3 regions of the Romboutsia sp. LXY-2 genome follow, and region 3 is predicted to be linked to each of the others. Evidence: riboswitches for the same ligand, from Rfam matches in the RefSeq annotation. Region 3 holds a riboswitch; each other region holds the start of a gene.
The links. A riboswitch is a leader RNA that binds a small molecule or an ion and turns the genes downstream of it on or off. The one in region 3 is predicted to bind cyclic di-GMP.

Region 1 (4,375 bases), on a different contig from region 3:
GTAAATTTGAATATAACGATATATTTGGAAATAAGCAGGAAGTTAAAATACCAGAATTATCCTTGAATATAGGTCTTAATTCAAAGGTAACTATAGATGTTAGAGATTCATCAGGACCAATTAAAGATAGATATGATTCTAGTGACAATGCGCAAATGAACTACATTAAATTGATCCAAAATGAATTTAAGCAAGATTACAAGCTATTTGGAGAATCCTATGCAGATATTAAATTTGAAGGTGATGATATAAATCATTTAAAGTATCAAGTAATAAAGGAAGATACTACTCAAGAGGAAATAGATAGTAACTGGAGTATTATAGAAGGATCAAGCAACAATGGAAATATAAATGGGGATATAGATTTATCTAAAAATGGATATTTGACTCAACAATCTTATGATGTATCAGCTCTTCCGCAATATGGTATAGATAGTACAAACATAGGTTGGTTAACAAGTCAATGGGAGAAAAGAGAGGATTTATACAAGTATCCTTACTCAGATGGTGCAAGCTATAAACCTGCGTCTACAACAACTACCAATAATCCGAGTGATTATGTAAGAGAAGAAAAATATTATAATCCTATAACTCAAAGAGAAGAAAGTAGATGGGTACCACAAAATGTATTTACTCAGTACTCCAATGTAGGTGGGACATATAAAGAAGCAAGTAAAACATGGGGATATATAAAGGTACCTGAAAGTGGAGAGTATAGATTTGGTACAAAATCAGACGATGGAATAAAAGTAACTATAAATGTAGATGGCGAAAATATAGTTCTTGTAGAAAATTTTACAGTTCATGGCCCAAAATGGGATAACCCACAAAATAAAATTAACTTAGATAAAAATAAGTACTATCCTATATTTATAGAGTATTTTAACTGTGGAGCTGAAGCTGCATTTAATCTTAAGTATACTACAACTACAAAAAGTGGAAATGAGCGAGACTATAAAAATATACCTAAAGAATGGTTTTATCCTTCTAAAAGTAAAGCCCCGGGTGAAACATCAGATGGTGGATTTACAGGTGAAAGTGGTGTTAAGATACCTGAAGAACCAGGCAAATATTATATATTATATGAGTCTGGAATGAAAACAGGTGATAATTTTAAAATGACAAAGCAAGGTAAATATGGTCCATTTATTGTTGATACAAGATTTACACTACAAAGAAGTATAACAAACTATTACAATAATAATTTTGTACTAGAATATACATTAACACCAAACAATATACCTGTAACAGATTTTTATCGAACAAAACAGGATCTTAACAATGCTCAGTTAGTGCAAAGTTTATATGTAAACAATATTCAATTAACAGATATTTTACCGAATGGATTTGATGTAAAATCTCAGATAGGATCATCAACACATACATTCAACTATGCCTATAATAGTGGGAGTACAAATAAATTAAATGGTGTAATTGAAGGCGTTGTTAATTATAAACTAAACACTCAAGCAGATGCCAAAGAAGGTTATTTTTATTATTCAGAACCTGTGAAGATAAGACTAGAAATAAGCAGTGAGAATCTTGGAAAAGTGATATTTAGTGAATCAGATGGTAAAATTATTTATAATGATGTATCTTTGAATAATAAGCAAATAATTAAAGAACAAAATTTACCTGAAAGTAGTTTTATTCTTCAAGGTATAAATAAAATAGTGTCACATGGACTACTACTTACTGATAAAAATAATTATAAAGTCCAAGAAGGTACTATAAATGGTGTAAAAAATGTATATTATACCTTGGGAGTTAAAGTAGATATAAATAAAGATAATGGGAATTTCAAAGTAGTAATACCGGAAAATGCCATGCTAGATGAAGATAGCATATATCTATATAGGTATAATGAAGATATGACAGTTGACCCTAATTCAAAAATAAAAATTGGTTCACAATATATTACAGGAAGAACTATTGATGTTAAGGGTTTAAATAGATTTAATAACAAAAAAACAAGCTATGTATTGGCCTATTCATTATTACTACAGGATAACGGGCAATATTCATCTATAGCTAATATGGATAGGGATATTCCGACAATTTTAAATATTAGTGAAGAGATGCCAGAATTATTTTAATAATAAAATCAGAAGCTATAAAAATAGCTTCTAATTTTATTGATTTATTAAATGTAAGTAGTAAAAGAATATATACTAAAGTAGTAATACTATAAAATAATAATATGGTAAAAAATGTAATAAAAGTAATGCGTGTAGAGATAAAACATGCTATAATTAGTATATAAAAATACTATAGATACTAAGAAGTATGTCTTGTACATGGGCACCTGAGACATATGGAGTAAGTGGTGCAACCGGCTATCTAAATTATATAGATTTTCTATATATATTTGAGGCCTTTTTTTATGTCTATAGTAATGAAAATTGAGGGGGAACTTTTATGTTAAAGAAAAAGAAAAACAACAAAGGTTTTACATTAGTAGAACTATTAGTAGTAATAGCAATTATAGGTATATTAGCAATAGTAGCAGTACCCGCATTATTTAAGCAAATAGATAAGTCTAAAGGAGCAGATATATCTGCTACTGTAGCTTCTATAAAATCAGCAACAACTGTTTTCTATTCAGACAATGATGTGGTACCAACAAGCATAGCAGCAGCTTCTGGCGGAACAGCAACAACAGATTTATTGGTAGGTGGATACTTAGATTCTAATCCAGATGTTCCGAATAAAGTTACATACACACTAGCGGCAGGATCAACACAAGCAACTAAAGGTGTTACTTTAGTAATAGATATAAAAGGATCATATATGAGTAATGCTTCAATAGATAAATTAGCTTCAGATCTTGGTGTTACAAAAGAAAGTACTCCTAATAACGGATCGACAGCAACCATAAAAGTACCTTTAATTAAAGATTAATATATATTAGAAGTGGAGATATTTATCTCCACTTTTTGCATGTTGATAATTTTTATTGAGTTTATATAAGTTAATAGCTTCATAATTGATACGACTCACAGGGGAATCATTGATTGAGAATGCTTATATATAAATAATTAATATAGTCCTCGTCATAAAAAATATTTATATTTAGTTAAAAATATTTAAATATAAATGATTGGAATAATAAAAAATAAATACTGCTATTAGTATGAATATATATTAATTTTACAATATAGATAAATAACAATAGATATATTATAATATCTATAAATTGGGTTTATAATGTAAAATATTAGAAAAAGAGGAGACATATAAAGTGGATATATATGAATGGCTAAATAAAGGTGTCAATCTAGGAGCATCAGATATACATATAACAGTAGGTACAAATCCTATGGCAAGAGTAAAGGATAGATTTATAAAACTATCAGATACAATCCTAACTAATGAACACACAAAACCAATAGTACTTGAAATAGCAGGAGAGGAAAGATTTAAACTACTAGACCAAATAGGAGAGTTAGACTTCTCTGCATCTTTAGAAGACGGAAATAGATTTAGAGTAAATGCTTACAAGCAAAAAGGAAATTATACCCTAGCAATAAGAACAATAAACGCAGACATACCAAATTTCGAAAATCTAAATTTACCACAAGTATTAACCAGTTTCACAAAAAAACACAAAGGTCTAGTATTAGTAACAGGGCCTACAGGGAGTGGTAAAAGTACTACATTAGCTAGCCTTATAGATATCATAAATACAAACAGACAAGCCCATATAATAACACTAGAAGACCCTATAGAGTACGTACATAAGCACAAAAACAGTATAGTAAATCAAAGAGAGATAGGAACAGACTCAAAGAGCTTTCACTCAGCCTTAAGAGCTATACTTCGTCAAGACCCTGATGTAATACTTATAGGAGAGATGAGAGACACTGAATCTATATCAATAGCTCTTACAGCAGCTGAGACAGGTCATCTAGTATTTTCTACACTACATACAGTAGGAGCGGCAAAAACCATTGATAGGATAGTAGATATGTTTCCATCAGAGCAACAGCAACAAATAAGAATACAGCTATCAACAGTATGTGAAGGTGTAATATCTCAACAGTTAATACCTACAGCAGATGGACAAGGAAGGGTAGCTGCTTTGGAGATAATGATAGCAAATACAGCAATAAGAAACCTGATAAGAGAAAATAAAACATTCCAAATACCAAACATAATACAAACATCATCAAGACAAGGTATGCAGACTATGGATCAAGACTTAATAAACTTATATAGACAAGATAAAATAACTACAGATGCTGTATTAAGTAGATGCACAGATTTTGAAAATACTCAAAAAATGTTAGGTATGAGTAGCTATGGTGCTATGGATATGTACTAATAATAGATGGAGAATATAACAATGGATATATATTTTATAATAGTATCATTT
Region 2 (4,375 bases), on a different contig from region 3:
ATCTTAATTTGATGATTCTTTTAAGCTAAAAATTAGCTTAAGATGATTAATATAATATGTATCATAGTTTTAAATTTCGGGAGGATAAAATGAATACTAGCGGAAGTGAAATTAAAATACTAGCAGGTAATGCTTCAAAAGAATTGGCTGGAAAGATAGCTGATTACATAGGTGTACCTTTAGCTGATTGCCAAGTGGGAACATTTAGTGATGGTGAAATAAATGTTAACATCAATGAGACAGTAAGAGGTTGTGATGTTTTCGTAGTTCAATCTACTAATAGTCCAGTTAATGATAACTTAATGGAGTTATTAATAATGATAGATGCACTTAGAAGAGCATCTGCAGGTAGAATAACAGCAGTTATTCCTTACTACGGATATGCAAGACAAGACAGAAAAGCTAAGGCAAGAGATCCAATCACAGCTAAGTTAGTTGCTAACTTAATAACAGCTGCTGGAGCAGATAGAGTATTAACAATGGATTTACATGCAACTCAAATCCAAGGATACTTCGATATACCATTAGACCACTTACAAGGTGGAAAGATATTAGCTAATTACTTCAACAGCAAGAACATAGAAGATTTAGTTGTAGTATCTCCAGACTTAGGAAGTGTTACAAGATCTAGAGCATTTGCTAATACTTTAGAAGGTGACGTTCCTCTAGCTATAATAGACAAGAGAAGACCTAAGGCTAACGTATCTGAAATAATGAATATAATAGGAGACGTTAAAGGTAAGAATGTTATATTATTAGATGATATGATAGATACAGCTGGTACAATATGTAACGCAGCTAATGCATTAAGAGAGTTTGGTGCTAAGGATGTTTATGCTTGTTGTACACATGGTGTGTTATCAGGCCCAGCTATAGACAGAATAGAAGAGTCTGCTATAACTGAGTTAATAGTACTTGATACTATACAACTTCCTGAAGATAAGAAGATAGATAAGATACAAATTAAGACTGTGGCTCCTTTATTTGGGGATGCTATAAAGAAGATATTCTCTAACGAATCAGTAAGTATATTATTCTAGTAGGTTTAGTGGGCTATCGTTGAAATATGGGGGTCGTCGGCAATACACTATTGACCCATGCAAGCCAAGTTCGGGCTTGCGAATGGGTTCAATAGTGTATTGCTCTCCTCGCCCCAAATTTCAACGCGCTCTACTAAATTATTAGTGGTTTGAGGGAGTAGGTTAGGACCTAGCACTTTGTGCTAGGTCTTTTTTATGTGGTTTTATCGATGGATAATATCAAAAAGTGATATTATTTACAAAAAATGGATATATATTATGGTATAATTATTATAAATAATATTTTGAAACTGTGAAATATGCTCTGCATTTGGGCACCTGGAGTATATGAAGTTAGTGGTGCAACCGGCTATATTTTATAAACGCTTGTATATTTATGAGTGTTTACAGAACATAGCCTTTTTTATGTAATAAATGAAAATTACATTATTTAAGTCATAGAATAATACAAAAAGAAGGATTTGATTAAATATGAACATTTTAAATAAAAAAAGATTGGGTGATATACTAGTTGAAGCTGGCAAGTTAACAAATTATCAACTAAATCAAGCGCTGCAATCACAAAAAATATTAGGTAAAAAAATAGGAGAAGTATTAGTAGAGTTAAATATTTTAACCGAAGATGAGATTATAGATGCTGTAGAACAGCAAACTGGTATCAAAAAAATAAATCTTAATGAGACTATTTTTGATAGAAGAGTAATAAAGTTAGTACCTCAGAGTCTATGCGAAAAATATACACTGATTCCATTTGGAATAATTGAAAATAAACTAAAAGTTGCTTTATCAGATCCACTTAATATATATGCTATAGATGATCTGGCTATATCTACAGGTTTTGAAGTGGAATCATATATTACTAATAGAAATGATATTAATAAATTTATACAGAGATATTATAGTAGTGAGCAGATGAGTAAAGCAGCTGAAGAATTATCTAAAGAGAGTCTTGAATATAAGGCTATGGAAATTGAAGCTGATGAAATAGATGATGTAAAAAATGCACCTGTTGTCAAAATGGTCGAATATCTATTTAGAAATTCAGTGGAAATGAGAGCTTCGGATATACATATAGAACCCTTTGAAGACGAAGTTAGGATAAGATATAGAATAGATGGAAAACTTCAAATAGTAAATACATTACAAAAAGAAAGCCTAGGCCCCTTAGTTACAAGAATCAAGATATTGTCAGGACTTAATATAACAGAAAAAAGGGTGCCTCAAGATGGAAGAATACTAACAAAGATAAACAATCAAGATGTTGATTTAAGGGTATCTATAATTCCAGTTGTTAGTGGTGAGAAGATCGTTATAAGAATACTTAACAGAAGTACATTTAAAATGGGCATAGAAGTATTAGCAATGAGTGATGAATCTTTAAAGAAGTTATATAAAATAATATCAAAACCAACGGGTATAGTCCTAGTAACAGGCCCAACAGGTAGTGGTAAGTCTACAACATTATACACAATACTAAAACAGCTAGATTCAGAAGAAACTAATATAATTACAATAGAAGACCCTGTAGAATACACTATGAATGGAATAAATCAGGTTAATGTAAACGCAAAAAACGGAGTTTCTTTTGCTAGTGGACTAAGAAGTATTTTGAGACAGGACCCTGATATACTAATGATAGGTGAAATTAGAGACGAAGAAACAGCAAAAGTAGCGGTAAAAGCTGCTATTACAGGTCATTTAGTATTGAGTACACTGCATACAAATGATGCACCATCTACAATAACAAGACTAATAGATATGGGTGTTGAACCATACTTAGTATCTACAGCAATAACAGGAGTAATAGCTCAAAGACTAGTTAGAAAAATATGTAATAATTGTAAAGAATCATACAAGGCAGATATATATGAAAAAGGTATTTTAGGAGAAAGCTTAGATAAAGAAGTAATCCTATTTAAAGGTAAAGGTTGTGGATATTGTAATGATACTGGATATCAAGATAGAATCGGTGTATATGAAATAATGGAGATAGAAAGGGAACATAAAGATATAATAAGTGCAAATAAGGATTCGAATGTGCTAAGAGACATAGCTATAGAAAAAGGAATGACAACATTAGCACAAGAATGTAAAAATTTAGTTTTAGATGGAATAACAACAATAAATGAATTTATTTCGATATATATGTAATAAATAGATGGGGGTGAATCACTTGGCAAAATTTAAGTACAGAGCAATGAATCAGTCAGGAGAACGAATGCAAGCAGAGTGTGAAGCAGAGTCAAGAAGTGATGTAATATCAATGTTAAGAGTAAATGGTTACTATCCTTTAAAAATAGAGGAGATAGTTCAGAGTAAAGAAATAAAAATGGATTTATTCTCAAAAGTAACATTAAAAGATATAAGTATGTTTTGTAGACAATTTTACACTATGATAGATGCAGGAGTAACTATTAATAGATCACTAACGATACTAGCTAATCAAACAACAAATAAAAAGTTGAAAGAGGCTATAAAGCATATCGATGAAGATGTAGCCAAAGGAGAAATGTTATCTGAAGCTATGAGAAAACAAGATGGAATATTCCCTAAACTATTAGTTAGTATGGTAGAAGTAGGAGAAGTTACAGGTAATTTAGATGGCATTATGCTTAGAATGGCAGAACAATACGAAAAAGAAAATAAAATAAATAATAAAGTCAAAGTTGCTATGACTTATCCATCGGTATTAGCTGTAGTAGCGGTACTAGTAGTAGCAGTGCTTATGACTTTTGTTATGCCTAAGTTTTTGGATTTATTTAATAGTTTAGGAACGAATTTGCCAATAGTAACCAAAATTTTAATATCATCCAGTGAATTTATAGCTAAAAACGTAATTGCAATCTGGTCACTAGTTATTATGGTGATAATTGGAATTAAATTTTATTTTAAAACAGAACATGGCACATATTCTTTAAGTGTACTAAAACTAAAAATACCAATAATAGATAAACTTAATCAAAAGATTATCGTTTCACGATTTACTAGAACCTTATCGGTACTATTATCTAGTGGTATCCCAATGATAAAAGCTTTAGAGCTTGTATCGGAGATAGTAGGAAATAAGCTAGCAGAAATAGAAATAATATCAATGAAAGACCATGTAATTAGAGGGGAAGGTCTATATAAGACTGCAATTAACAGTGATATATTCCCTGAAATGCTAGGAACTATGATAAAAATAGGGGAAGAAAGTGGATCTTTAGACGATATATTATACAAAACTGCTGATTTCTATGATGACGAATTGGAAAGTCAAATACAAATAACTGCTGCAATGATAGAGCCACTATTGGTAGTGGTAATGGGTGCGGTAATAGGATTTATTGTACTAG
Region 3 (4,375 bases):
AAATTATTAAGTGAATATTTGAATTTAGAAAATCGAAAATAAATAAATAATAAGCAAAAATATACTTGGTAAAAAAGATTTTTATTTGGGTAATATAATCTTATACGAATCATTTAAGATAGGAGAGACATAAATGAAATACATTGTAAAAAGGGATGGCACAAAAGAAATATTCAACCGTAACAAAGTTTTTAACGCTATTTATAAATCAACTATCAACAGCAAACACGGCATAGATGCTAATCTTGCAGAAGAAATATCATTAAAAATAGAAGACCTTATAAATAGCAAAGATGAAATTACAGTAGAAGAAATTCAAGATACTGTAGAGCTATTACTTATGGAATCAAATAGAAAAGATGTAGCTAAAAAATACATCTTATACAGAGAAAAAAGATCAGATATTAGAAGTACAAAATGGAAAATGGACGAACTTCAAAAATCCATATGGAGCAATAAATATCAATACAACAATGAGTCTTTCAACGAATGGATAGAAAGAATATCTGGAGGCAATAAGAAAATAGCAAAGCTAATAAAAGAGAGAAAGTTCTTATTTGCAGGGCGAATATTAGCAAATAGAGGATTGCCAAAGGAAGGTATAAAAGTAACCTACTCAAATTGCTACGTATTAACACCACCTGAAGATAGTATAGAAAGTATCTTTGACACAGCTAAAAGACTAGCAAGAACCTTTAGCTATGGTGGAGGAGTAGGCTTTGATATTTCAAAACTAAGACCAAAAGGATCAGCTGTGCATAACTCAGCTAAGACAACTACAGGTGCAGTATCCTTTATGGATTTATACAGTATGACAACAGGGCTAATAGGACAAAGAGGAAGACGAGGAGCATTAATGATATCAATGGATGTTAATCATCCTGATATTGGAGAATTTATAGATATAAAGACAGATTTAGAAAGAGTAACTAAGGCAAATATATCAGTTAGAATAAATGATGAGTTTATGAAAGCTGTTGAAAATAAAGAAAAGTATGAGTGTAAATTTGTAGTAGACTCAACGGGTGAAGTTGTAAGTAAGGTAGTAGATGCTTATGAGCTTTTCATGAAGTTAGTAGTAAACAACTGGGACTATGCAGAACCAGGAATACTATTTTGGGACCACATTGAGAAAAATCATTTATTAAGTGAAGATAAAGAATTTAAATATGCAGGAGTTAATCCATGTGCGGAGGAGCCATTACCAGCAGGAGGTAGTTGTTTATTGGGCTCAATAAATTTATCTGAATTTATAGTAGAACCATTTACAGATAACGCAATATTTGATATAGAGAAATTTAAAGACTGTGTCCATGAAAGTGTAGTAGCACTTAATGAAGTATTAGAAGAAGGACTAGATTTACATCCATTAAAAGAGCAAAAAGAAACAGTAGGTAAATACAGACAAATAGGTCTTGGTGTAATGGGAATTGCTGATATGATGATAAAGCTAAACATAAGATATGGCTCAAAAGAAGCTATAGACCTTTGCGAAACTTTATCAAAAACAATGCTAAATGCGGCAGTAAAACAGTCAGCACTGATAGCAAAAGCAAAAGGAACTTATGAAAATTACAACAAAGAAGCCTTATTTAGTTCAGAGTTCTTCAAAAATAACGTAGAGCAAGATGTTAAAGAACTAGTTGAAAAATATGGTCTTAGAAATTCTCAAATACTTACAATACCACCAACAGGTTCAATTTCAACAATGCTTGGAATAAGTGGTGGAATAGAGCCAATGTTTAATACGTCCTACACAAGAAAGACAGAGACACTACATGACAAGGATGTATATTACAAGGTATACACTCCAATAGTTGAACAATACATGGATGTGAAGGATTTAATAGATGAAAAAGATCTACCAGACATCTTTGTAACAGCTATGACTTTAAGCCCTAAAGAAAGAATAGAAATGCAAAATGCTTGGCAAAAATACATTGATGCATCAATTTCATCAACAATAAATCTTCCTTATCAAGCTACTCCTAAAGATGTTTACGATATATATATGTTAGCTTGGAAAAATAATCTTAAGGGAATAACAATATATCGTGATGGATGTAAGAGAAGTGGTGTACTATTAAACGATAAAAATAAGAACAAGAAAAGTGAAGATAAAGAAAGTAGCGAAGAAAAGACAGAAGAGAAAAATGTAAAAGAAGTTAAGAAGGAAAGTAATGCTGAACATAATAAAGATAGTAATAAAGAACATGAAAGTGAAAGATTTGTTTGCCCAGAGTGTGGTAATGAAGCAATAATACCTACAGGTGGTTGCGCTATTTGTATGCAGTGTGGTTATAGTAAGTGCAATTAAGTAGTATTAAAGATAAGAATCCTGATAATACTTAGAGTATATAAAAAGAAGTCTGGGTATTAGTACAAGGAGAAAGAATGGATAATAATGAATTAAATAGTTCGCTAGATAATAATAAAGGTATAATATTTGTGTGTAGATACTGTGGTGAATTGTTTTGGAGCTTTGAAGAAAGAGACAAGCATAAAGCAAACTGTGAGCACAAAAAAGTTATTAAGTTAAGTAGACAAGTAGAGGTATACTAGTAGTGCATATAAGTAATGTTTGAGAAATAATGATTTCTTTACTATTAAGAGGTTATAGTCTATGAAAATAAAGTAGTTTAGCATAAAAGCTAGACTACTTTATTTTATTGTAGAAAAATGTAATAATTAGGAATCTAAATTATTCTAAAGTACCATTAAAATTACTACCCCATTATGATTACAACCATTAAAAATTAATTTAAAATATAATTAAAAAGTATTAAAATTATTAATCTTTTAAGTGAAGAAAAAAATAGTTTTTAGAAGTGAAGAAATATATCTTATATGTGGGCACTTAGAGATATATGGAGCTAGTAGTGCAACCGGCTAAATAACTGGTATATTTTTAAGGGGGAATAAATATGCAAGTTATTGTAATATCAGAATCACTTATAATTAGAAAAGGTATAGAAGGCATATTATCAAAAGAAAACTGTGTAAGAGACATTACAGAAAGTCATATATTTTCAGAAGCATATGAAGGAAATTATGATTTAATACTTATCGATTTAAACAAGAATAATGAACAATATTTAGATTATATTAGAGAAATAAAATGTAAGACTAATGCCAAAATCATGATATTAGATTTTTATGAAAATAAAAGTATATTTTCAAAATGTATGAAGGCAGGAGTAGATGGATACATATTGGCAAATATCGATTCAGAAGATATAGCTTATGCTGTAAAACAATTATCTAAAGGAAAAAAATATTACGATGGAGATTTTATAGAAAATTATATATCAAGAAAAAGTACAGAACAAGTGGATGAACTTACAAAAAGAGAAAGAGAAATACTAATATGCATAGCAAAAGGTAAAAGTAATTTTGAAATATCAAAGGACTTATTTATAACTGAACATACAGTAAAAAAACATACCAGCAATATTTTCTCTAAACTAAATTTAAAAGACCGAATTCAAGCAGCAATATATGCTTACGACAAGGGGCTATTAGTATTATAAAATATAAAAATAAGATTAGACTAGTGAAAAATTTATTTCCACTAGTCTAATTTCAGTAACATTTTTAAGCTCTAGTTAAATTAAATAAATAGTCTAGATATACCTGTTTGATTGAAATCTTTTTATCCTTAGAAATAGGTACCTGGCTTCCATTAGATAAAAGAAAATCACAATCAGAATAATTTTTCACATGCTCCAAGTTTACAATATAGCTTCTATGGCATCTTAAAAATATATCAGAATCTAATAATTTTTCAATCTGAGATAATGTCATATACGTCTTTATTGAATCAGAGGTAGTATGTATCAAACAATATTTATTAAATACTTCAATATATAAGATATTTTTTTGTAGAATCTTTATTAATAATCTATTAGATAAGACTTCAATATACTTTGAAGGCTGTGATAATAGTGAAAAACATCTATTTAAAGTGTTTAGAAGAACTTCAGATTTTATTGGTTTAACCAAGTAATCAAATGCATACACAGAGAATGCATCAAGGGCATGCTCATTACTAACAGTAGTAAAAATTATAATACAGCTTGAATCTATTTCTCTAATTTTTCTTGCAATATCAATACCAGTCATATCACTATTATCATTTAGATAAATATCTAAAAATATAAGGTTGATTTTATTCTCCTCAAAATTATTAAATAGATCATTACTATTACTACATGTAATTATATCAATATAATATTTATTTAAAAAACAATAGTTTTTAATATTATCGTAAAGAGTCATTCTATCGGTTTCTAAGTCATCACATATTATTATTCGCAAGTAAACACCTCTCAAAATATAGTTTTACAATAAAATTATTATATTTATTATAACATTA

Region 1: it holds a riboswitch for cyclic di-GMP, as region 3 does, so the genes downstream of both, ACI48P_RS20750 (type II secretion system protein) here and ACI48P_RS16440 (LuxR C-terminal-related transcriptional regulator) in region 3, are expected to answer to the same signal.
Region 2: it holds a riboswitch for cyclic di-GMP, as region 3 does, so the genes downstream of both, ACI48P_RS20705 (GspE/PulE family protein) here and ACI48P_RS16440 (LuxR C-terminal-related transcriptional regulator) in region 3, are expected to answer to the same signal.

What each region holds. Positions count from the first base shown of each region.
Region 1 covers NZ_JBKFGI010000019.1:54,139-58,513, forward strand. The annotation lists gene ACI48P_RS20745 (VWA domain-containing protein) at 1-2,096, shown strand, start outside; cyclic di-GMP riboswitch class II at 2,264-2,347, shown strand; gene ACI48P_RS20750 (type II secretion system protein) at 2,419-2,901, shown strand; gene ACI48P_RS20755 (type IV pilus twitching motility protein PilT) at 3,242-4,324, shown strand; gene ACI48P_RS20760 (prepilin peptidase) at 4,346-4,375, shown strand, end outside.
Region 2 covers NZ_JBKFGI010000019.1:41,905-46,279, forward strand. The annotation lists gene glmU (bifunctional UDP-N-acetylglucosamine diphosphorylase/glucosamine-1-phosphate N-acetyltransferase GlmU) at 1-1, shown strand, start outside; gene ACI48P_RS20700 (ribose-phosphate diphosphokinase) at 90-1,040, shown strand; cyclic di-GMP riboswitch class II at 1,317-1,400, shown strand; gene ACI48P_RS20705 (GspE/PulE family protein) at 1,512-3,191, shown strand; gene ACI48P_RS20710 (type II secretion system F family protein) at 3,214-4,375, shown strand, end outside.
Region 3 covers NZ_JBKFGI010000011.1:93,748-98,122, reverse strand. The annotation lists gene ACI48P_RS16450 (adenosylcobalamin-dependent ribonucleoside-diphosphate reductase) at 134-2,317, shown strand; gene ACI48P_RS16445 (hypothetical protein) at 2,395-2,562, shown strand; cyclic di-GMP riboswitch class II at 2,817-2,900, shown strand; gene ACI48P_RS16440 (LuxR C-terminal-related transcriptional regulator) at 2,925-3,530, shown strand; gene ACI48P_RS16435 (LytR/AlgR family response regulator transcription factor) at 3,595-4,317, opposite strand.